DNA from 3 places in the Mycoplana sp. 10N416 genome. Region 1 is predicted to be linked to each of the others. Evidence: predicted binding sites of a transcription regulator. Region 1 holds the regulator's gene; each other region holds the start of a gene.

Region 1 (8,178 bases):
TCCGGCGGGATGCTGGCCACACCTGCCTGCGACGGCTGCGTTCTTCAGTGATTCTGCGCTATCGCCGTCGGAATGATCTCACATCCGGCGGATGCGACGCCAGCGGCGCCGCTGCAACATCGGGGTTCGCGCCATAGATCGTGGCGCGTCAAGCCGTTTTCAATAGGGCGTGAACGGCCGGTCAAATGGCGTTCAGGCACCAGGCAAGGATGGACTTCTGCGCATGCAGGCGGTTCTCCGCCTCGTCGAAGACGACCGACCGCGGTCCATCGATCACCTCATCGGTGACTTCCTCGCCGCGGTGCGCAGGCAGGCAGTGCATGAAGAGCGCGTCCTTGTCGGCCTTCTGCATCAGCGCCTCGTTCACCTGGAAGGGCTGGAAGATGTTGTGGCCACGGGCGCGGTGCTCCTGGTTCATGGAAACCCAGCAGTCGGTAACGACGCAGTCAACGCCGGCGACGGCCCGATCGGCGTCGTGGCAGAGCATGATCTCTCCGCCATTGTTGCGCGCCCAGTTGAGGATCTTGTCCTCCGGCTCGGAGCCAAGCGGCACGGCCATGTTCATGCGATAGCCGAAGCGGGCCGCACCCTCGACGAAGGAATGCAGCACGTTGTTGCCGTCCCCGGTCCAGGCGATCGTCCGTCCCTTCACCGGTCCGCGATGCTCCTCGAAGGTCATGATGTCGGCCATGATCTGGCAGGGATGCGTCAGGTCCGTCAGGGCGTTGATCACCGGCACGGTCGCATGCTCGGCCATCTCCAGCAGGCGCGCATGATCGGTCGTACGGATCATGATCGCGTCGACATAGCGCGACAACACCTTCGCCGTATCGCCGATCGTCTCGGCGCGGCCGAGCTGCATCTCGGTGCCCGACAGAAACAGCGTCTCGCCGCCGAGCTGGCGCATGCCGACGTCGAACGAGACCCGGGTGCGGGTGGAGGGCTTTTCGAAGATCATCGCCAGCATCTTGCCGGCAAGCGGCCTGTCGGCCGTGCCCTCCTTGGTCGCCGCCTTTCGCACCTTGGCGTCGTCGATGATCGTGCGAAGATTCTCGGCCGTCATGGCGGAGAGGTCGAGGAAGTGTCTGGCCATGCTGTCAGTCCTGCTGTTTGAGCCTCGGCAACGCCTCAGGCCTGCTTCTTCTCGGCGCTCAGTTTCTCCGCCGCCCGTTCGATCCGTGCCAGCCCCTCGCGCGCCTCTTCGGCCGTCGTGACCAGCGGCGGCAGCAGCCGCAGCACGTTGTCCCCGGCCGGGACGAGCAGCATGTGTTCCGCGCGAACCGCCTTGAGCAGGTCGGCCGAGGGAACCTTGGCCTTGATGCCGAGCATCAGGCCCTCGCCGCGGACATCCTCGATGATATCCGGAAAGCGGTCCGCCAGCGAGGCCAGGCCCTGACGCAGCACGAGCGCCACGTCGCGAACGTGTTCCAGGAACCCCTTTTCCAGCACGACGTCCAGGACCGCGTTGCCGACGGCCATGGCCAGCGGATTGCCGCCATAGGTCGAGCCATGCGTGCCCGCGACCATCCCGGCCGCAGCCTCCGCCGTCGCCAGGCAGGCACCGAGGGGAAAGCCGCCGCCGATGCCTTTCGCGACCGCCATGATGTCCGGCGCGACACCGGCCCATTCATGGGCAAACAGCCTGCCTGTCCGGCCGACGCCGGACTGCACCTCGTCAAGCACGAGCAGCAGCCCATATTCGTCGCAGAGCGCGCGCAGTTCCCGCAGAAACTCCTTCGACACGACGCGGATGCCGCCTTCGCCCTGTACCGGCTCGATCAGGATTGCCGCCGTCTCTTCCGTTATCGCGGCCTTTACGGCGGCGATGTCGCCGAAGGGCACCTGATAGAAGCCGGGCGCCTTGGGCCCGAAGCCTTCGAGATACTTCTCCTGGCCGCCGGCGGCGATCGTCGCCAGCGTCCGGCCATGGAAGGCCCCCTCGAAGGTGATGACGTGAAACTTGCCGGGATGGCCCTTGGCGAAATGATAGCGCCGCGCCGTCTTGATCGCGCACTCCAGCGCCTCTGCGCCGGAATTGGTGAAGAACACCTTGTCGGCGAACGTCGCGTCGATCAGCCGCTTGCCAAGCGTTTCCTGTCCCGGCACCTCGTAGAGGTTCGAAACGTGCCAGACCTTGTCGGCCTGGCTCTTGAGGCTGTCGACCAGATGTGGATGGGCATGGCCGAGCGAATTGACCGCAACGCCGGCGGCAAAGTCGAGATAGCGCGAGCCGTCTTCCGCGATCAGCCAGACGCCTTCGCCACGCTCGAAGCGCAGCGGCGCACGCAGATAGGTCTCGTAAAGCGGCGTGGCATCAGCCATGGCGCGTATCTCCTTCGCAGCGGATGCGGAAATCCATTCCCGTCTTGAGCTTTCCGTGTGGAAAAATGAAAAATGCCGCCCTGCGGCGGCCGCGGCACTATCAGCATTTCGGGGGTCGATGTCAATAAAAGTAGCTTCCATCCGTTCCGCCTCAATTGATCGCGTAGACGGACCCGAATTGCGCGCGGAAAGTGTCGCCGGGCAGTCACACCAAACTAGCAAGTTGGGGAAAACTGGAAAATCGATTCGGCCTGAATCGGGCGACTCTTGTCACAGAGTCCCCCTGTCAGTAGGTTAAAAGTCAATTGCTAGACTGCATGCGGCGGAACTAGTCACCCACAGTATCAAGGCGTTCCGTGCTCCGGAGCCATCCGGGGCATTGGCGACGGATTCCCGGTAGCGAACGCTGGAATGGAGGCGATAGGATGAACTGGACAGACGAGAGGGTCGAGAAGCTCAAGAAGCTCTGGTCCGAAGGACTGAGCGCCAGCCAGATCGCAGCACAACTCGGCGGCGTCAGCCGCAACGCGGTCATCGGCAAGGTGCACCGCCTCGCCCTTCCCGGTCGCGCTAAAGCCGGCGGCACGCCGACGGCGACACGGGCCAAGCGGCCGGCCGCCGCGCCGCGCCCCTCGAACTTCGCCCCGCGGGTCGTGACCCGCACCGTCGCCCGTCCGGCAGGCGCGACCGTCGTCAAGGAGGAAGTCGCGTTTGAGTACGACGACGCGCCGCTCGCGCGGATCAACACGAACGTCGTCTTGCCGATGTCGCGTCGGCTGGAACTGACGGAACTCACCGAGCGCACCTGCAAGTGGCCGAACGGCGACCCGCTGACGGACGATTTTCACTTCTGCGGCAACGAGTCCCCGGACAACTCGCCCTACTGCCTCTTCCATCAGCGCCTGGCTTACCAGCCGTCGGCCGAACGTCGGCGCATGCGGTAACCGGCGACACGCTGGAAAGAGACAGAATTGCAAACGGGCCCCGCGGGGCCCGTTTTTCGTTTCCGATTGTTTCCAGCCGATCAGGCCTCCAGCGAATAGCCGGCCCCGCGCACGGTGCGGATGACGTCCTGCATGTTGGAGAAGTTCAGCGCCTTGCGCAGACGGCCGACATGCACATCGACCGTGCGCTCGTCGACATAGATGTCATGTCCCCAGACGCCGTCGAGCAGCTGCGAGCGCGAAAAGACGCGCCCGGGAGAGGTCATGAAGAACTCGAGCAGGCGGAATTCCGTCGGACCGAGGCGCACCTCGCGCGTCCGGCGATGGACGCGGTGCGTCTCGCGGTCGAGTTCGATATCGCCGCACTTCAGCAGCGTCGAGACCACTTCCGGCCGGGCGCGCCGCAGCATCGCCTTCACCCGCGCCATCAACTCCGGCGTCGAGAAGGGCTTCACCACGTAGTCGTCGGCACCGGTGGCAAGACCCCGCACCCTTTCACTCTCCTCGCCGCGGGCCGTCAGCATGATGATCGGCAGGCGTTCGGTCTCGGAGCGCTGGCGCAGGCGGCGGCACAGCTCGATGCCGGAAACGCCGGGCAGCATCCAGTCGAGGATCAGGAGATCCGGTTGACGCTCCTGCAGGCGGATCTCCGCCTCGTCGCCGCGCAGGATCGTATCGACCTCGAAACCCTCCGCTTCGAGATTGTAGCGCAAGAGGACGCTCAGCGCCTCTTCGTCTTCGACCACGGTAATCTTGGGAACCATGCCTTGCGAACTCCGGCGTTCTAGAATTCAAACAATGCGACGCAGATCATTCCTTCTCCGCGCCGACTGAGGTGGTGTGATCGTCCTTCGGGCGCTCGCCTTCCGGTGGCGCACCCGTCGCCATGTAGAAGATCGTCTCGGCGATGTTGGTGGCATGGTCGCCGATGCGTTCGATGTTCTTGGCGCAGAACAGAAGATGGGTGCAGGGCGTGATGTTGCGCGGGTCTTCCATCATGTAGGTCAGAAGCTCCCGGAACAGCGAGGTGTAGACCGCGTCGATCTCGTCGTCGCGCTCGCGGATCTCCCTGGCCTTCTCGACGTTGCGCGACGCATACACGTCGAGCACTTCCTTCAACTGCATCAGTGCCAGTTCCGCGAGATGCTCCAGGCCGCGGGCAAGCTTGCGCGGCATGCCGGAACTCTGCACGGCGATGACGCGCTTGGCGTTGTTCTTGCCAAGGTCGCCGACGCGCTCGAGTTCCGCAGCGATGCGGATCGCGCCCATGATCTCGCGCAGGTCCGCCGCCATCGGCTGGCGCTTGGCTATCGTCAGGATCGCCTTCTCGTTGATCTGCCGCTCGGCAGTGTCCAGGATGACGTCTTCGGAGATGACCTTCTGCGCCAGCGCGGCATCGGTGTTGACCAGGGCGCGCACGCTGTCGCCCACCATCTGCTCGGCGGTGCCGCCCATCTCGGAGATGCGGCGCGCAAGGTACTTCAATTCTTCGTCGTAGACGGAAGCGATGTGGGGCGATGACATGGTGTTATCCTCAACTGGCGCCATGGCGCCGGGTATTCATTTGCGACGTTGCACCGGGTTCAGCCGAACCGGCCCATGATATAGTCCTGCGTGCGCTGGTCGTCGGGGTTGGTGAACATCTTGTCGGTGTCGTTCTCCTCGACCAGGTTGCCCAGATGGAACATGGCGGTGCGCTGCGAAACGCGCGCGGCCTGCTGCATCGAATGGGTGACGATGACGATCGTGAAGTTTTCGCGCAGCTCGTGGATCAGTTCCTCGACCTTGGCGGTGGCGATCGGATCGAGCGCCGAGCAGGGCTCGTCCATCAGGATCACCTCCGGACTGACGGCGACGGCGCGGGCGATGCAGAGGCGCTGCTGCTGGCCGCCGGAGAGGCCCGTGCCGCCTTCATGCAGGCGGTCCTTCACCTCGTTCCAGAGACCGGCCTTTTGCAGACTGTGCTCGACGACCTGGTCCAGATCCGCCTTGTTCTTGGCGAGACCGTGGATGCGGGGCCCGTAGGCGACGTTCTCATAGATCGACTTCGGAAACGGGTTCGGCTTCTGGAACACCATGCCGACACGGGCGCGAAGCTCGACCACATCGATCGCGGGGTCGTAAATGTCGTCCCCATCGAGCGTGATCGCACCGGTGACGCGGCAATTGTCGATCGTGTCGTTCATGCGGTTGAGCGTGCGCAGGAACGTCGACTTGCCGCAGCCGGACGGGCCGATCAGGGCCGTCACCGTATTCTCGCGGATGTTGAGGTTCACGTCGTAGAGGGCGCGTTTGTCGCCGTAGTAAACGGAGACATCCCTGCCGATCATCTTGTAAGGCACAGAGTTCATCTTCTTTTCCAGCGCTTCTTCAGCCACGGCTTCGGTCATGATGTTCATCTGCTTCTATCTCACTACCAGCGGCGCTCAAACCGGCGCCGCAACAGGATTGCGCCAAAGTTCATAATGATGAGGAAGACGAGCAGGACGATGATCGCCCCCGAAGTCCGCTCGACAAAGGCGCGCTCGGCCTCGTTCGCCCACATGTAGATCTGTACCGGCAGGGCCGTCGACGGATCGAGCGGCGTGGCGGGGACGTTGGCGACGAACGCGACCATACCGATCAGGAGCAGCGGCGCGGTCTCGCCGAGCGCGTGCGCCAGCCCGATGATCGTGCCGGTCAGGATGCCGGGCATGGCAAGCGGCAGGACGTGGTGGAAGATCGTCTGCATCTTCGAGGCGCCCAGCCCAAGGGCGGCCGCACGGATCGACGGCGGAACGGCCCGCAAAGCCGCGCGTGTGGCAATGATGATGGTCGGCAAGGTCATCAGCGTCAGCACCAGACCGCCGACGAGCGGCGCCGAGCGCGGCAGGCCGGCAAAGTTGATGAATACGGCAAGCCCGAGAAGGCCGTAGACGATCGAAGGCACGGCGGCGAGATTGTTGATGTTGACTTCGATCAGATCGGTCAGCCGGTTCTTCGGCGCGAACTCCTCCAGGTAGATGGAAGCGGCGACGCCGATCGGCAGAGACAGCACCAGCACGATGCCCATCAGATAGAGCGAGCCCACGAGCGCCACGCCGAGGCCGGCGGCTTCCGGCCGGCTGGAATTGCCATTGACGAACAGCCCGGTATTGAAACCCTTGGCGAGCACGCCTTCCTCCGCAAGCTGCTTCATCCAGCCGACCTGCTTGTCGGAAACCTTGCGGTTCTTCTCGTCGACGGTCAGGTCGAACTGCCCCTTGAAGGCGGAATCAATGGTGGCGCTGGCGAGAACGGTGACGGGCACAGTCTTGCCGATGATCGAGGGATCGTCGGCCACCATGTCGCGCAGCGTCACGCGCGCGCTATCCGACACCATCGCCGAAACCTGTTTCAGCGCCGCCCGATCGGTCGACTTGACGCCGAGTTTCTCGGCCAGCGCATTGCGCACCAGCAACGGATAGTTGGCGGTAACCAGCACCTTCGGATCGGTGGCGCGCTTGTTGGAGGGGTCGATGACCTTTTCGGAGAATTCGACCGGCAGCGTCATCTCCGTCTGCTGGAAGGCGGTGTAGCCCTTGCCGGCGACCGACCACAGCAGCACGAACAGGAACACGAGGCCGAAGACGATCGCGGCGAGACCATAGAAGCGGAAACGGCGTTCGGCGGCATAGCGGCGGCGAATGCCGATGTCGCGGCGCGGCGGCGCCTTGGAGACCGTATCGCCGGAAACCGCTGAGAGGAGATCGGTCATTCGTACTGCTCCCGGTATTTGCGGACGATATAGAGCGCGTAGATGTTGAGTGCGAGCGTGATGCAGAACAGGGTAATGCCCAGCGCGAAGGCCACCAGCGTCTGTGGCGAGGTGAACTCCAGGTCGCCGGTCAACTGGTTGACGATCTTTACCGTCACAGTCGTCATCGGCTCGAACGGATTGAACTGCATGCGCGCGGCGACGCCGGCGGCCAGAACCACGATCATCGTTTCACCGATCGCGCGGGAGGCGGTCATCAGAAGCGCACCGACGATGCCCGGAAGGGCAGCCGGCAGGATCACCCGCTTGATCGTCTCCGACCGAGTGGCGCCGAGGCCGAGCGAGCCGTCCCGCAGCGCCCGCGGCACCGCGGTGATGATGTCGTCAGACAGCGAGGAGACATAGGGGATCAGCATGATGCCCATGACAATCCCGGCGGTGAGAACGCTCTGCGCCTGGATGAAGCTGGCATAGTTGCCGGTGACCAGACCGTTGAGGTTTGCGGAAAGGTCGCGCAGGAACGGGCCGACGGTGACGAGCGCGAAGAAGCCGTAGACGATCGTCGGGATGCCAGCCAGCACTTCAAGCAGGGGCTTTGCCAGCGAGCGCATGCGAGGGGACGCATATTCGGCCATGTAGATGGCGGCGAACAGGCCGACGGGAACCGCCACGAGCATGGCGACGAAGCCGATATAGAGCGTGCCGGCCAGCAGCGGGATCAGGCCGAACTGCCCCTCCGAACTCGACCCAGCACCGGCGAAACGCGGATCCCAAACGGTACCGAAGAAGAAATCCCACGCTGGGACCGCGTTGAAGAAGCGGATAGACTCGGCCAGCATCGAGGCAACGATGCCGATCGTCGTCAGGATGGCGATCGAGGACGCCAGCACCAGGGCCCACAGCATGACCCGCTCGACCCTATTGCGCGCCCGAAACTGCGGCGCGACGGTGCGCAAGGCGACGAAGGCGCCCGCAAGTGACAGCACGATCGAGACGCCGGCGAGCGCCAATTGGCTCGACTGCGCCATCGCGTTCAGCGTCGCCGCGGACTCCAGCATGTAGGGCTGCGCCTCGGCGGCGACGGCGACACCCTTTGCGGCGAAGACCGACTGCAGCGTCGAGGGATCCTGCTTGACGGAAAGTACTTCGCCCTCCGAGAGCAGCGGAAGACCGCGG
Region 2 (8,178 bases), on a different contig from region 1:
GCCGTTCGGCCCCTTCACGACCAGGGCCCTGCCGGCTTCGATCTCGAAGGAGACGTCCCGGAATATCAGGTCTTCGCCTCGTTTCGCACTCAGGCCCTCGGCAACGAGACGTATCACTTTTCACTTCCCCTTTACGACCTTGGTCGCAATGCAAAAAAATTCTCCCGATCCGCGGGCAGGCGCTCTGGATCGTTCCTTAGAAATTATCTATAAGGCCGGCAACACGCCAGCGGTCGGCGTGATTTTCATCCTAGCGCCGAACACGGAATGATTTCCGCGTACGGACAGCGGAAATGACCGCACCCGCATCCCAATTCGCGCCTCTCCGGCGCACGGGCGTTCGTACGTCAAGCTTTGGCGATCAGCGGAACGGGGTATCCAGTGTCCAAGTCCCTTGACAGCTTTAACTGTCGCTCGACCCTCACTGTCGACGGCGTCGACTATGTCTACTACAGCCTTCCGAAGGCCGAAGCGAACGGCCTTCCGGGTGTGTCGAAGTTGCCCTATTCGATGAAGGTGCTGCTCGAGAACCTGCTGCGCAACGAAGACGGCCGCTCGGTCACCAAGAAGGACATTGAAAGCGTCGCCGCCTGGCTTTCCAACAAGGGCCTCGTCGAGAGCGAGATCGCCTATCGCCCGGCACGCGTGCTGATGCAGGACTTCACCGGCGTCCCCGCCGTCGTCGACCTGGCAGCGATGCGCGACGGCATCAAGGCGCTCGGCGGTGATCCGGAGAAGATCAACCCGCTCGTGCCCGTCGACCTCGTCATCGACCACTCCGTCATCGTCGACGAGTTCGGCACCGCGACCGCCTTTGCCCGCAACGTGGAGCTTGAATACGAGCGCAACGGCGAGCGCTACCGCTTCCTGAAATGGGGCCAGCAGGCGTTCGAGAACTTCCGCGTCGTTCCGCCCGGCACCGGCATCTGTCACCAGGTCAACCTCGAATACCTCGGCCAGACCGTCTGGACGAAGGAAGAGGACGGCGAGACGATCGCCTATCCGGACACCTGCGTCGGCACGGACTCTCACACTACCATGATCAACGGCCTGGGCGTTCTCGGCTGGGGCGTCGGCGGCATCGAGGCGGAGGCGGCCATGCTCGGCCAGCCGGTTTCCATGCTGCTGCCGGAAGTCATCGGCTTCAAGCTGACCGGCAAGCTGAAGGAAGGCGTCACCGCCACCGACCTCGTGCTCACCGTCGTGCAGATGCTGCGCAAGAAGGGCGTCGTCTCCAAGTTCGTCGAATTCTTCGGCCCCGGCCTCGACAACATGACGCTCGCCGACCGTGCCACCATCGGCAACATGGGCCCGGAATACGGCGCCACCTGCGGCTTCTTCCCGGTAGACTCCGAGACCATCAACTACCTGACCATGTCCGGTCGCGAGGAGCAGCGGATCGCGCTCGTCGAAGCCTATTCCAAGGCGCAGGGCATGTGGCGCGATGGTGACGGCTCTGACCTCGTCTTCACCGACACCCTCGAACTCGACCTCGGCGATGTCGTGCCCTCGATGGCCGGCCCGAAGCGTCCGGAAGGCCGCCTGCCCCTCGAGACGATCGCGCCGAACTTCGCCGCCGCTCTCGACGCCGACTACAAGAAGCCCGGCCAGCTCTCCAACCGCTACGCGGTCGAAGGCACCGACTTCGATCTCGGCCATGGCGACGTGGCGATTGCCGCCATCACGTCCTGCACCAACACCTCCAACCCGTCGGTGCTGATCGCCGCCGGCCTGCTGGCCCGCAACGCGGTCGCCAAGGGCCTGAAGACGAAGCCGTGGGTCAAGACCTCGCTGGCCCCCGGATCGCAGGTGGTCGGTGAATACCTGGCCAAGTCCGGCCTGCAGAAGGACCTTGACGCGCTCGGCTTCAACCTCGTCGGCTTCGGCTGCACGACCTGCATCGGCAACTCCGGCCCGCTGCCGGGTCCGATCTCGAAGACCATCAACGACAAGGGCCTGATCGCCGCCGGCGTTCTCTCCGGCAACCGCAACTTCGAGGGCCGCATCTCGCCGGACGTCCAGGCCAACTACCTGGCCTCGCCGCCGCTCGTTGTCGCCTATGCGCTCGCAGGTTCGGTCCAGAAGGATCTGACGAAGGAGCCGATCGGCGAGGACCAGAACGGCCAGCCGGTCTACCTGAAGGACATCTGGCCCTCCTCCAAGGAGATCCAGGACTTCATCATGAAGTATGTCACCCGCGAACTCTACGCGTCCAAGTACGCCGACGTGTTCAAGGGCGACGCCAACTGGCAGGCGGTGCAGGTTCCGGCCGGGCAGACCTATGCCTGGGACGACAAGTCGACCTACGTGCAGAACCCGCCCTACTTCGTCGGCATGGGCAAGAAGGGCTCGGGCCTGAAGAACATCAAGGGCGCGCGCGTCCTCGGTCTCTTCGGCGACAAGATCACCACCGACCACATCTCGCCGGCCGGTTCGATCAAGGCGGCTTCGCCGGCCGGTGCCTATCTTCTGGAGAACGGCGTCGGCGTTGCCGACTTCAACCAGTACGGCACGCGCCGCGGCAACCATGAAGTGATGATGCGCGGCACCTTTGCCAACATCCGCATCCGCAACCACATGCTCGGCCCGAACGGCAAGGAAGGTGGCTACACCATCCACTATCCGTCCAAGGAAGAGATGTCGATCTACGACGCGGCCATGAAGTACAAGGAAGAGGGCGTTCCGCTCGTCATCTTCGCCGGTGTCGAATACGGCAACGGCTCGTCGCGCGACTGGGCGGCGAAGGGCACCAACCTTCTCGGCGTCAAGGCCGTGATCGCGCAGTCCTTCGAGCGCATCCACCGCTCGAACCTCGTTGGCATGGGCGTCGTGCCCTTCGTCTTCGAGGAGGGCACGACCTGGGCCAGCCTCAACCTCAAGGGCGACGAGCTCGTCGAAATCGACGGCCTCGAGGGCGAGATAAAGCCGCGCGAGAAGAAGGTTGCCAAGATCACCTACGGCGACGGCTCGGTGAAGGAGGTTCCGATCCTCTGCCGCATCGACACGCTCGACGAGGTCACCTACATGAACAACGGCGGCATCCTGCAGACGGTTCTGCGCGATCTCGCCGCCTGATTTCGACTGAATCTTCAGCCAATACGGTGCCGGGGCCGATGCCCCGGCATTTTATTTTCCGGAACACTCTCCAATCGTATGACTTTCACTCCATCGTGACTTCCTGTTGACTGGGCAAGCGGGTATGACGGTGGCCGACAAGCGGCCGTTCGCTGCATCTCCTGGAAAGATTCATGCCCAGACTGGTCATTCTTGGTTGCCTCTCGTGCCTGCTTGCCGTTTCCACAGCAGGCACGGCCGCCGTGGCAGACGACAAGCCCAAAGGCGTGGTCGAGCTCTTCACCAGCCAGGGCTGCTCATCCTGCCCGAAGGCGGACAAGGCGCTGGAGACATTGATCCGCGAGGGCGACGTCGTGGCGCTGGCCTACCACGTCGATTACTGGAACTATCTCGGCTGGACCGACACGATGTCGACCAAGGAGAACACCGAGCGGCAATATTCCTATGCGCGGATGTTTGGCCGCGGTAGCGTCTACACCCCGCAGGCCGTAATCAACGGACGCGAACACGTCAATGGCGGCGATCTCACGCAAATTCGCAATCAGTTGCAATCGCTAAGCACGCAAGGACACGGCCTGTCGGTCGACGTATCCGCCGACATCGTCCAGGACGAAATGCGAATCCGCATCGGCAGCGGCGAGGGCAAGGCGAACGTCGTAATTGCCTACTTCGACGGCGAGAAGGCGGTCGACATCGAGGACGGCGAAAACCGGGGACGACGGGTCGACTACTGGCACGCGGTAACCAACATCGAAACGGTCGGCATGTGGGAGGGGAAGGAAACGAGCCTGGTGCTGCCGGCCAGCCTTCTGAACCGCATGGGCAACGGCGGTTGCGCCATCTTGCTGCAGCGGATGAAGACGGCCGATACGCCCGGCGCAATCCTTGGCGCCACCGTCGTGACGAACGGTCCGGTGTCGGAGACTGCAAGTCACCGCTGAGCTTCACGATTTTGGAGCGGTCCGGCCGGGTTCTTCGAGGGGCTGGGGCTTGAGGGTTCGAAGACACGCCGGACCGGACCTTGACGAAGCTTCCGGCAACGGAATACAGGAACAGCTTCGACGCACACCCCCAGTGGCCGGCCGATTTCCCGCACATGCAAAGCGGCTCGGCTGCGGGGCAGCGATTCGACTTTCCCCGATAATTTAGGCGCGGTTTTGTCTGAAATGCGGCATCTTCGATTTTTGCGCCGCCGCAGTTGTTAACACGGATGGACGGCGTGACACGGCCTGATTGAACCGACCGCGACCGATCACGCAGCGAGCGCAGCGAACCCTGCAGGTGGATTTGCGCAGCCGCAGGGTTGTGCCTCCGGCGCGGCAAGGCAAGCTGCGAGCGAAGGCGCGCCGTCTCGGCCCAGGCAAACGGCTTAAACGCTTGCATTTCGGTTCAGGTAGGGCACACTGTCATCGACTTGTCGCAGTCGAGGCGGAGACTCGATGACTGATCAGCCGGATTCGTCGCCGGGAGAGACCGGTGCCCAGGGGTCGAACGTAGTCGTCGACCTCCGGGAATACCGCAGCAACAAAGACCCTGTCCCGGTCACCTTTCATCGCAGGGAACTGGACGCGATCCTCAGGATTTACGGGCGTATGGTCGGTGAGGGCGATTGGCGCGACTATGCGATCGACCACACCCATGAGAAGGCAATTTTCTCCATCTTCAAGCGCTCCGGCGAGATGCCGCTTTATCGCGTCGAGAAGAACCCCAAGCTTGCCGCCAAGCAGGGCGCCTACTGCGTGCTCAACGCCCACGGAATGATCCTCAAGCGCGGCCACGAGCTTGAACAGGTTCTCAGGGTTTTCGACAAGGCACTGAAGCTCATCAAGACTTAAAGCAAGTCTCCCGAAGGGAACCGGTTTCGGGACAATGACATGCGAAAGATCAACGACCTGAAGCGCGGCAAGCGAACCTGAAGGATTGCGGCGCGCTCTAGACGCTGTTCATTTCCCGATCATGGCTGGATGAACGTCCGATGCGGGATGGCTCGACGCCCCCTCGCCGAGCGCAAGCTGCATGATCACCGTATCAAGCCAGCGGCCGTGCTTGAACCCGGACGCCTTCATCAGGCCGCCGTGCTCGAATCCGGCCGTCCGGTGGACGGCGATCGAAGCGGGATGGGCGCCTCCGATCACGGCGACCATCTGCCGGAATCCAAGTGCCGTGCAGCGCGCGATCAGTTCGGCAAGCAGAGCCTTGCCAATGCCTCGCCCGCGCGCTTCCGGTGCCAGGTAAATCGAATCCTCGACCAGCCAACTGTAGGCCGCGCGCGTGCGGAAGGCCGACGCGTAGGCATAGCCGAGAACCCGGCCCTGCCGATCGGCGGCAACCATATAGGGATACCCGTGGCCGGTAATGGCGGAAAAGCGGGCGTGCATCTCCTCAGGCGGCGGCGGATCGATTTCGTAGGTGGCGACACCGTGCAGCACCGATTCGCGATAGATCTCGTTGATGGCGGGAAGATCGCCGACGTCTGCGGTGCGGATCGTATAATTCATCTGCCATGAACCCACTGGTTTGCACGAGGAGACGCAGCGTTGGTCGCCTCGCACGGTTGAAAGGGAAAGCGGGGACAGCGGCGGGGCTGCCCCCTGCCGGTCATCCGAACACGACCAGCAAATCCTTGGCGTCGATCTGGTCGCCGGCACGCACGAGCACCTCGGCGATCACGCCGTCCTTTTCGGCGTGCAGCGCCGTTTCCATCTTCATCGCCTCGATCGACAGGAGCACATCGCCGGCCTTGACCGACTGGCCCGCAGCGACCGCCACGGTCGAGACGACGCCCGGCATCGGCGCGCCAAGATGCGCGGCGTTGCCCGCCTCCGCCTTCCGGCGGACGGCGCTCGATGCGCCGCGGTTGCGGTCCGGCACCTTGATCGGGCGCGGCTGGCCGTTCAGCTCGAAGAACACCTTGACCATGCCCTTCTCGTCGACGTCGCCCTGTGTCTGGTTGAGGATGACGAGCGTCTTGCCCTTCTCGATGTCGGCGAAGAGTTCCTCACCCGACGCCATGCCGTAAAAGTAGGCGTGCGTCGGCAAGACACTGACCGGACCGTAGGTCTCGGCGACCTGCGCATAGTCAGTGAAGACCTTCGGATACATCAGGTAGGAGGCGAACTCGAAATCGGTGACCTTGCGCTCGAGCTTGGTCTCGATCGCCTTGCGTTCGGCGTCGAGGTCGGCGGCCGGCAGCAGCGAGCCCGGGCGCTCGGTGTAGGCAGCCTCGCCCTTCAGCACCTTGTTCTGCAGCGCCTGCGGCCAGCCGCCCGGGGGCTGGCCGAGATCGCCTTTCAGCATGGACACGACCGATTCGGGGAAGGAGACGTCCTTGCCGGGGTTTTCCACGTCGGCGACGGTCAGGTCCTGGCTGACCATCATCAGCGCCATGTCGCCCACCACCTTCGACGACGGCGTCACCTTGACGATGTCGCCGAACATGCGGTTGGCGTCGGCATAGCCCTGCGCCACCTCGTGCCAGCGGGTCTCCAGCCCCAGCGAGCGCGCCTGCTCCTTGAGGTTGGTGAACTGGCCGCCCGGCATCTCGTGCAGATAGACTTCGGATGCCGGCCCTTTCAGGTCGCTCTCGAAAGCCGCGTACTGGTGGCGCACCGCTTCCCAGTAGAACGAGATGCGGCGGATCCATTCCGGATCCAGGCCGGAGTCGCGCTCCGAGCCGCGCAGCGCCTCGACGATCGAGCCCAGGCAGGGCTGCGAGGTGTTGCCGGACAGCGCGTCCATCGCCGCATCGACCACGTCGACGCCGGAGTCGACGGCCGCAAGCACCGTGGCGGCGGCAATGCCCGAGGTGTCGTGGGTGTGGAAGTGGAGCGGCAGGTCGGTCGCCTCGCGCAGCGCCTTGAACAGCACGCGGGCGGCGGCCGGCTTCAAAAGGCCGGCCATGTCCTTCACGGCGATGATGTGCGCCCCCGCCTTTTCCAATTCGCCCGCAAGGGCCACGTAGTACTTCAGGTCGTACTTTGGCCGGGCGGCGTTGAGGATGTCGCCGGTATAGCAGATCGCCGCCTCGCAGATCTTGTTCTCCTCGACCACCGCGTCCATCGACACGCGCATGTTCTCCACCCAGTTCAGGCAGTCGAAGACGCGGAAGACGTCGATCCCGCCCCTTGCCGCCTGGCGGACGAAGTATTTTACGACATTGTCCGGGTAGTTCTTGTAGCCGACGCCATTGGCGCCGCGCAGAAGCATCTGCAAGAGCAGGTTCGGCGCGCCCTCTCGAACCTTGGCGAGGCGCTCCCAGGGGTCTTCGGTGAGGAAGCGCATGGCGACATCGAAGGTCGCCCCACCCCAGCATTCGAGCGAGAACAGCTGCGGCAGCGTGCGCGCATAGGTCTCGGCGATGCGGACGATGTCATAGGTCCGCATGCGGGTCGCCAGCAACGACTGGTGCGCGTCGCGCATCGTCGTGTCGGTCATCAGCACCTGGGGCTGAGCGCGCACCCATTCGGAAAATTTCCGCGGTCCGAGTTCATCGAGCTTCTGCTTCGTGCCCGCGGCGATCGGCCCCTCGGAGAAGGGCACGACCGGGCGGGCTACGTCGCCCGGCGGCCTCGGCCGGCCCTTGGTCTCCGGATGACCGTTGATGGTCACGTCGGCCAGATAGGTCAAAAGCTTCGTCGCACGGTCCTGGCGGCGAACCTGCTGGAACAGTTCCGGTGTCGAATCGATGAACCGCGTCGTATAGCTGTTTTCGCGGAACCGCGGATGGCCGATGATGGCTTCGAGGAAGGTCAGGTTGGTCGCCACGCCGCGGATGCGGAACTCGCGCAACGCCCGGTTCATGCGCCGGATCGCCTCGTCGGCGGTCGGCGCCCAGGTCGTCACCTTTTCCAGCAGCGGGTCGTAGAAGCGGGTAATCACCGCACCGGAATAGGCGGTACCGCCGTCGAGGCGAATGCCGAAGCCGGTGGCGCCGCGATAGGCGGTGATGCGGCCGTAGTCGGGAATGAAGTTCTGCTCCGGATCCTCGGTGGTGATGCGGCACTGCAGCGCGTGGCCGTTGAGGCGGATGTCCTGTTGCTTCGGCACGCCGGATTCCGGCGTGCCGATCGCAAAGCCGTCGAGGATGTGGATCTGCGCCTTGAC
Region 3 (8,178 bases), on a different contig from region 1:
TTTCCTCGATGAAGGCGCGGTCGGGCACCAGAGAGGCGAGTGCTTCGATGCCGGCGCGGGCGCGGCCGGCCGCGTACCCCTCCAGCACCTCGCCGGTCGCAAACAGGAAGACGACCACCGTCGCCTCTGCCGGCTCACCGATGATGACGGCGCCGATCACCGCAACCGTCATCAGCATTTCGATGGTGAAGGGGGCACCGGCGATTGCGGCAGCCACGGCCCGGCGTGCAATCGGCAACGCCAGCAGGATCGCCGCCGCGACGAACATGACGTGTCCGGTTTCCGGCGCCAACTGGCTGACCGCAAAAGCAATGGCGGTGACGGCACCACCGACGATCGCATGCAGCCCCTTGGCCGTCCGCCACCAGGCGATGCGGGCCGGCCGCGCAGACGGAGCGTCATCTTCAATGATATCCGCACCATAGCCGAGGCTCTGCACCCGCTCGCGCACGGCGGAGAGCGGCGTCCTGCCTTCGTCGACGTCAACGAACATCATTTCACGTGGGATCGAGACGCGCACGTCGGCGACACCCGGCATGCCGCCAATGGCGGTGCGGATCGTGTTGGCGCAACTGGCGCAGTCCATGCCGGAAACGCGGAAGCGGCGATAGCCGTCACCGGGGGCAATCGGGTCTTCCCCCTTGCTGTGACCGACCTCGCAGACAGCGCCCTCCGCATGCGCGTGATCGTGGCTGGCAGCACCCGCTGCCGGGTGGCTTTCAAGGTGGTCTTGGTCGGCTTCATGCGCCGCGGCGGGGGCATGTTCGTGGCGGTCGTGGCAGCATCCACATCCGTCATCATGGCCGGCGCCTCCTGCAGGCCCGTGCTCGGCCAGTGCGGGCTTGGTGCCTTTCGTGCCGGCTGGCTTGTCGCCGCGGAATTGCTCGTCCATTGCAAATCTCCTTGATCTGCACCACCTATAAAACCTGTAGTCACTACAGCTTCAAGCGGGAAAATCGCGATGGAACGCACTTTTTCGATCGGCAGGCTCGCCGAGGCCAGCGGCTCCAAGGTCGAGACGATCCGCTACTACGAATCGATCGGCCTCCTGCCGGAACCGGAGCGAAACGCCGGCAACCAGCGCCGCTACACCGCGCGTCATTACGACAGACTGGTTTTCATCCTGCACGCCCGCGATCTCGGCCTTTCGATCGACGCAATCCGGCAACTCATTGACCTGTCTAAGCATCCCGACCTGCCCTGTGCCGAAGCCGACGAGATCGCCCGGCGCCAGTTGGAGGACGTGCGCCAGAGGATCGCGCGGTTGAAGCTTCTGGAAGCCGAACTGGAGCGCACGCTTTCGAGTTGCACCCACGGCACGATCGCCGAGTGCAAGGTGATCGAGGCACTGGCTCAATGCGGCGCCTGCGAGCGACATCAACGCCCCGCTCGCTAATTTTCGGTGCCTAGACCTACAGGTTGCGATATAGTCACCTCTCCAACCCCGACTCAGTGCGTTCAGGTGGCTGTCAGTATCCGATGGTTGATCTGCAGCCGAGTTGAACTGGGGGCGGTCTCGATGCCTCTCGCCTTGCCTATCAGTCTGGGAGAAATGCAGATGGCCGAAACAGCAACTTCCATGTCAATGCCCCTGCCGCTGCGCATCGAGCGCAAGGACCAGGTCTTCGCCCGCGAAGACTTGCCGGTGGGCGACTTCGCCTTCAACGCCACCGTCGCCAACGTCTTCGACGACATGGTCAGCCGCTCCGTTCCATACTATGAAGAGATGCAGCGGATGGTCTGCGAGCTGGCGGCCGACTTTGCCCAGCCCCAAACCAATCTCGTTGATATCGGCTGTTCGACCGCGACGACGCTTTTGGCACTCGACGGAGCTATCCACCCGGACGTCCATTTCATCGGCATCGACAACGCGCCGGACATGCTCGAAAAGGCCGCGCAGAAGATCCGGGCCGCCAACACGAACCGGCCGATCGAACTCAAGGTGGCCGACCTGAACCATGGCTTCCAGATGGAGAACTCCAGCGTCGCGACCATGCTGCTGACGCTGCAGTTCGTCCGGCCGCTCTATCGCGAGCGCGTGATGAAGGCGATCTATGCCGGCCTCAACGACCAAGGCTGCCTCCTGCTCATCGAGAAGCTGACGAGCGAGGACACCACGTTCAACCGCCTGTTCATCGAGCACTACTACGACTTCAAGCGCCGCAACGGCTATTCCGACATCGAGATCTCGAAGAAGCGCGAGGCGCTGGAAAACGTGCTGATCCCCTACCGGCTGGACGAGAATGTCCAGCTTCTGAAGGAAGCCGGCTTCCGCACTGTCGAGGTCTTCTTCCGTTGGTATAACTTCTGCGGCATCGTCGCGGTGAAGTAGGAAGGACACCCATGACCGCAGCCATGACCGTTATCGGCAACTTCTTTTTCAAGTATCGCAACCAGCTCTTCCCTGCGATCATCGTCGCGCTATTCCTGCTGGCGCCGCCCGTGGCGCATGGGAGTACGGCGGTCGAGCAGGTCAGCGCTATCGTCGCGATCCTGCTGGTTCTCGCCGGACTAGGCTTGCGGGCGACCGTGATCGGCTACGCCTACATCCAGCGTGGCGGGTTGAACAAACGGGTCTATGCCAAGGATCTCGTCACCGAGGGCATGTTCGGCGTCTGCCGCAATCCGCTCTACGTCGGCAACATGCTGATCTATTCCGGCGTGTTCCTGTTCAGTGGCAATCCGCTGGCGGTCGTGCTCGGGATCGGTCTCTTCGCCTTCCTCTATCAGTGTATCGTACTGGCCGAGGAGGAGTTCCTTGAGAAGAAATTCGGAGATGCCTACCGGGCATACTGCCGCGACGTGCCGCGCTGGGCGCTGCGGCTGGGCCGTTTTCGCAGCGCCACTGAGGGCATGTCCTTCAATGTCCGGCGCGTGATCGCCAAGGATTATTCGACGATGTCGGCAACCCTGATCACACTGCTTGTCATCGAGTTCTACCGCGCCGCCCTCAATGAAGGCCTGACGCAGAGCCTGCCTTATCTCGCCGTGCTCGCCGGACTGCTGGCCCTGATCGGACTTGCCACCGGTGCGATCAGCCGTCTGAAGAAGCGCGGTGTCTTCAGCGAGCCGAAACCAATTCACTGACGCGCGACGCATACCAGGATGGCGGTAGCAACCGGCACCTGGCCGCTTGCGCAGCCAGGTGGTCAAATCGCATCCGTCAGCTCGCAAACCGACCGGCATCGGCGCCGTAGTAGTTGATGTAACGGCCTGAAATGCTGCCGATCGGCAGCACGATCAGCACGTCCGTCGTGCGGAAGGCGTGGTCGACGACGGCGCCATTGCCGATCATCGCGCCGAGCCGCAAATAACCCTTGATCAGCGGCGGCATGGCGGCAAGCGCCCGGCGCGCATTTACCGCCTCGCTCGGCATCAGATCCATCGTCCGATACTGGTCGGCATGGGCGTGAACGCTCCACTCATCGCGTGCCAGCAGGTTCTGGTGCAGGTAGGAAAGCGCCAGCGCATGCTCCTCCGGCACGACGCCGCCGAAGGAACCGCATCCAAACAGGACGTCGACACGGTGTTTCAGCGCATAGGCCCAGGCCCCCTGCCAAAGCAGTTCCACGGTCCGCTTCGTCCGGTATTCCGGCAGCACGCAGGAGCGGCCGAGTTCCATGAAGCGCTTTTCCGGATGGCGGGCCAAGAGCGGCTCGATGTCGAATTCGGACTGCGAATAGAAGCCCCCCGAATTCCTGGCGACATCCTGCCGCAAGAGCCGGTATGTCCCGACGATCTGCTCCTCAGCGTCGCCCTCGATCGAGGTGTCGAGCACGAGCAAGTGATCGCAGACCATGTCCCAGGCGTCGATGTCGCGCGCGCGGCGCATCGCGTCGGGGGCCACCTGCGCATTCATTTCCTCGACAAAGACGCGGTAGCGCACTGCCTGCGCCGCATCGATCTCGGCATTCGTCCGTGCAAGCCTGGTTTCCAGATTGCCGATGCGGCCGAACACGTCGGTCGTCTTGTGGACCGGAACCTGGCATGTCGACGGGACGGTCTCGGCCATCACCTGTGGATCTGCAAATTCGACACTCATCGGCGACTTCCTGCTCAAGATTTCCTGTCTCTCTTTAAGCACGAATCTGCAACAGGACCGTGACATCGGACTGCCTGTAGATAGCCCTCCGGTGTTCAGCAGACAAGAAGACTGTGGCGGCGCGGATAAGACGGTCAGCGTCCTTTTGCCGTCACTGCGATCAGGCGGGCGACCTCGGCGAGCAAAGCCTTTGGTTCGCCCGGCTTGACCAGGACCGCGGCCGCGCCGCAGGCGATCAAATCGTCGTAGAGGCCTCGGCGCCCCTCGGCCGTCAGGACGACGACCGGCACGGCGGCCGCTTCGCCGGTCAGGCGACGCACCACCTCGGGCCCGTCGCCGCCCGGCATGTTCAGGTCCGTTATGACAAGATCCGGCCCGCCCGCCGGGTCGCCGACAGCGGAAACCAGCGAAGGAAAGGTGTCGACGACGCTCACCTCGAAACCCGCCTTCGTCAGCATCGAACGCACGAGCATGGCATTGACGGGGTCGTCTTCGGCCAGAAGGATTCGCGCCGCCTTGCCTGGCCATTCCGCCACGGGCGCGCACAGCGTCGGCCGGTTGTCGTTGATTGCGTCGCGAACCTCGATGCCCTTCATCCGGCCGCACAGCACTTCGACCAGTGATCGCTCGCGCAAGGGACGGATCAGCCAGGCATCGTAACCCTCGCCGTTGCTGATCGCCCGGCCGGTTCGTTCCTCGGGGTTGACGAGATAGGTGCGGCGGATGTGCCGGGCGTTGAAGGTGGCCAGGCCGGAGAGTTCGCGCCGGTATTCTCCGGAAAGCCGGTTGTCGACGATGATGTCCGTTAACGCGGCGGTCGTTCCCTGCGCGAATTGCAGCGCGTCGGTGGCGGTGGCCGTGTGCGCGCAGGTGCCACCGAGGGTCTCGATCGTGCGTTGCAGCGCGCGCGCCACCGGGCCATCGGGTGCGTAGAGAAAGACCGACGACCCCCGCAGCGGGCCCGCCCTTCCGCAGACGGCCGCGAGCGTCAGCGCGGCGGGCATTCGAATCGTGAACGTGGAGCCGTGTCCAGGACGGCTTTCCAGCGTCAGCGCGCCGCCAGCTTCGCTTAGGATGCGGGCGGAGATGGCAAGGCCGAGACCGGTGCCGCCACGGCGCTGGGATGCGCCTCCGGCCTGCTCGAACGCCTCGAAGACCCGCCTCTGCTCGTCCGCCGTCATGCCCAGGCCGGTATCGGTAACTTTCACAACGATGTGGTCGGGCTCGACTGTCGTCTCGAGATAGACCCCGCCGCTCACCGTGAATTTCACCGCATTGCCGATCACGTTGTAGAGCACCTGCCGCAGCCGCGATCCGTCAAACGACATCACGGCCGGCACCTCGGCCGAGACGAAGGAGCCGATCTCGATCCCTTTCTCATGCGCCCGCGGCGACATCATCTCGACGACGCCCTCGATCAATGGGCGGACAGGCTCCTCGCTCGGGCGCAACTGAAACCGGCCTGCCTCGATCGTGGAAAAGTCGAGCAGGTCGTCGACGAGTTGGACAAGCGCGTGCCCGGACTGGCGGATTCCTGCCAGATAGTTCTTCTGCTCCGCGGTCAGCCGCGTCTGTCCGATCAGGTGCGACATGCCAAGGATGCCCGACAGCGGCGTGCGGATCTCGTGGCTGACCGTCGCCAGCAGCCGCGACTTCGCCTCGCTTTCATCCTCGGCCTTGCTGAGGGCGAGTTCCCGCAGGTGCTCGGCCCTGCGTTCCTCGGTGACGTCGCGGGCGATGGTGTGGATCACCAGTTCACCCGTCGCCGGTTCCCGGATGGTTACATCATGCCACGCATAGACGCGCGTACCGCCCGGTGCCGCAATCTTTACGTCATAGTGATGCGGCAGGGGCTGCGTGTGGATGTCGAGACCGATCTGGGTGCAGGTCAGGCCAGTCAGCTCGGCGATACCGACAAGATCGCTGAGGACCGCGTTGGCGCGGATGATCCGTCCGTCAAGCGAGCGCACGAGCACAATGTCGCGCAAAATGTCGTGGATGGCGGCAGACGCCGCCGACGTCTCGCTGTGCTCCCAGGTGCGGTCGTGGTGATGCTCGACATGCCGGTTCAACCGCCGGTCGGCAATGACACCGCTGCGAAAGAGCAGTAGCGCGCCCGCTAGGCCGGCCACGCCAAGACTGAGCGCCGCGACGTGAAACCCCTGCAGGAATCCGGTCACCAGGACGAGGCCGGCTGACAGAACGACGAGGCAGCCGACGATGCCGCTGAGCATCGCATGGTCTGAGGGAGATGCCTGGCCCGCTGCACGCGAGGACATGATCGACGACCAACGCGCGGCGGTCTCCACCCCGCCATCGCGTGGTGGCTGCCTTGCGTCACTCGGCTCGTCCGCGAATTCCGCCTTGAGCCGGTCTTGAAGCTTCGCCGGTTCGCTCATGCGTGCCCGGATAGCACGACAGGCGTTCAAATCCGCTTCAGCAAACCGATCGGATTTTAACGATCAGGCCTTGTGCCGGCGCCCGCGCGACTGCAGCACCTCGTCGAGCAGGATGATACCCGCGCCGATGGTGATGAAGCTGTCGGCAAGGTTGAACACGGCAAATGACCAGGTGGCGGTGTAGAACAGCACGTAGTCGATCACGTAACCAAACAGGAGGCGATCGACGAGGTTACCGATCGCGCCGGCGATGATCAGCGCATAGCCCGCATGGGCCAGCCCCCGCTCCTTGGGCGTCTGCCGCCACAGCCAGGTGACGAAGGCGACGACGACGAGCCTCAAGGCCACGATGAACCAGCCCTCCATGCCCGACAGCATCGAAAAGGCGACGCCGAAATTGTAGGTGCGGTACAGGGCCAGCATCGGCAGGACATGCACCGGCTGCTCAAGCGGCAACCACGTCTCCACGGCCAGCTTGATGAGCTGGTCGACGAGGACGGCAATGACGATGAACGAGACGACCGGGACGGGTCGGGAGAAGAACGGCGCGCGCTCGGTCATTTCTGTTCGTCCAGCGACAGGATGTGGCGACGCGCCTCGAACAGCATGATGCCGGTGGCGATCGCGAGGTTGAGGGAATCGGCGCGGCCTGCCTGGGGAATGCGCGCCAGCGCATCGGCCTCGCGGGCCAGTTCCTCCGGAATCCCGGCCTGTTCGTTGCCCATCAGGAGCACGATCGGCTGTTTCCTGTAGTCGATCGTGCGGTAGTCGACCGCACCGGCAAGATGCGTTGCGACCACCTTGACGTGCGTCTCCTTCTTCCAGCGCAGAAACTCGGCGACCGAGGTTTTGGCGACGGGCATGGCAAACACCGACCCCATGGTCGCGCGAACCGTCTCCAGCGAGAACGGATCGGTCGTCTCGCCGACAAGGATCAAGCCGGAGGCGCCTGCCGCGTCGGCCGTGCGGATGATCGTGCCCAGATTGCCCGGATCGCGCACCCGGTCGAGCGCCACATAGGTCTCGCCCGCCTTCGGGCGAAAGTCCTTCAAGGGGGTATAGCGCTGCTCGAACACGCCGATCACCATCTGCGGATTGTCACGCCGGGTTATCGCCGACATCACCTTCTCGCTGACTTCCAGCACGAGCCCGCCTTTGGCAAAGGTCTTTGCCGCGACCTGCTCGACCTGCGGCTTGCCCTTGGCCGCCTTCGCATAGACCAGCGTGCGGATCGTCCAGCCGAGCTCGAGCGCGTCGATCACGAGCTTCAGTCCCTCGGCGATGAAGGATTTCGTTTCGTCGCGCGCCTTCTTCTGCGCCAGCGCCTTGATGTCCTTGACGATCGGGTTGGCGAGGCTCGTGACCTCCTTCACCTGCCCCACGCGGTGGGGACCCTGATCGCGGTGGTGATGTTCGCTCATGCGGAAGTCCAACGGCTGAAGAGGGAAGTGGAAAGGGCGCGGCCGGTCGTCCTGCCGTCGGTTCCGCCCTCCCGGATGACAAGTTCGCCGGACTCGACCAGCCCACCGCGGCCGCGCATCGTTTCACGCATCAGTTCGTGGATCGAGTAGAAGCTGGCTCGGATCGAATAGGCGGTCAGCACGAAGGCTGCATCGCGTGGCGAGAGGATCTCGCGGCAGACGTCGAGCATCAACGGCAGGCTGTCGAACAGCTGCCAAACCTCGCCGTTCGGACCGCGGCCGAATTTTGGCGGATCGGCGAGAATGATGTCGTAGC

What was found. Region 1 encodes PhoB, which activates phosphate uptake and scavenging genes when phosphate is short. Its sites were predicted from a motif close to TGTCATNNANCTGTCAT; they were not measured.
Region 2: a site for PhoB is predicted at 4,480-4,496, ahead of AC1DDS_RS05870 (DUF2794 domain-containing protein). Genes of this name have one in related genera too.
Region 3: a site for PhoB is predicted at 4,091-4,107, ahead of olsB (l-ornithine N(alpha)-acyltransferase). Genes of this name have one in related genera too.

The regions. Positions count from the first base shown of each region.
Region 1 is NZ_JBFTIM010000004.1:437,285-445,462, reverse strand. It holds gene argF (ornithine carbamoyltransferase) at 182-1,093, opposite strand; gene AC1DDS_RS11400 (acetylornithine transaminase) at 1,129-2,322, opposite strand; gene AC1DDS_RS11395 (GcrA family cell cycle regulator) at 2,748-3,266, shown strand; gene phoB (phosphate regulon transcriptional regulator PhoB) at 3,347-4,030, opposite strand; gene phoU (phosphate signaling complex protein PhoU) at 4,077-4,790, opposite strand; gene pstB (phosphate ABC transporter ATP-binding protein PstB) at 4,850-5,665, opposite strand; gene pstA (phosphate ABC transporter permease PstA) at 5,680-7,002, opposite strand; gene pstC (phosphate ABC transporter permease subunit PstC) at 6,999-8,178, opposite strand, start outside.
Region 2 is NZ_JBFTIM010000002.1:319,917-328,094, forward strand. It holds gene ccmA (heme ABC exporter ATP-binding protein CcmA) at 1-114, opposite strand, end outside; gene acnA (aconitate hydratase AcnA) at 382-3,075, shown strand; gene AC1DDS_RS05865 (DUF1223 domain-containing protein) at 3,249-4,016, shown strand; gene AC1DDS_RS05870 (DUF2794 domain-containing protein) at 4,515-4,910, shown strand; gene AC1DDS_RS05875 (N-acetyltransferase family protein) at 5,019-5,573, opposite strand; gene pyc (pyruvate carboxylase) at 5,674-8,178, opposite strand, start outside.
Region 3 is NZ_JBFTIM010000003.1:212,455-220,632, reverse strand. It holds gene AC1DDS_RS08145 (heavy metal translocating P-type ATPase) at 1-892, opposite strand, end outside; gene AC1DDS_RS08140 (MerR family transcriptional regulator) at 962-1,396, shown strand; gene cmoA (carboxy-S-adenosyl-L-methionine synthase CmoA) at 1,559-2,332, shown strand; gene AC1DDS_RS08130 (methyltransferase family protein) at 2,344-3,087, shown strand; gene olsB (l-ornithine N(alpha)-acyltransferase) at 3,164-4,012, opposite strand; gene AC1DDS_RS08120 (hybrid sensor histidine kinase/response regulator) at 4,177-6,441, opposite strand; gene lspA (signal peptidase II) at 6,505-7,002, opposite strand; gene AC1DDS_RS08110 (TrmH family RNA methyltransferase) at 6,999-7,862, opposite strand; gene AC1DDS_RS08105 (RsmD family RNA methyltransferase) at 7,859-8,178, opposite strand, start outside.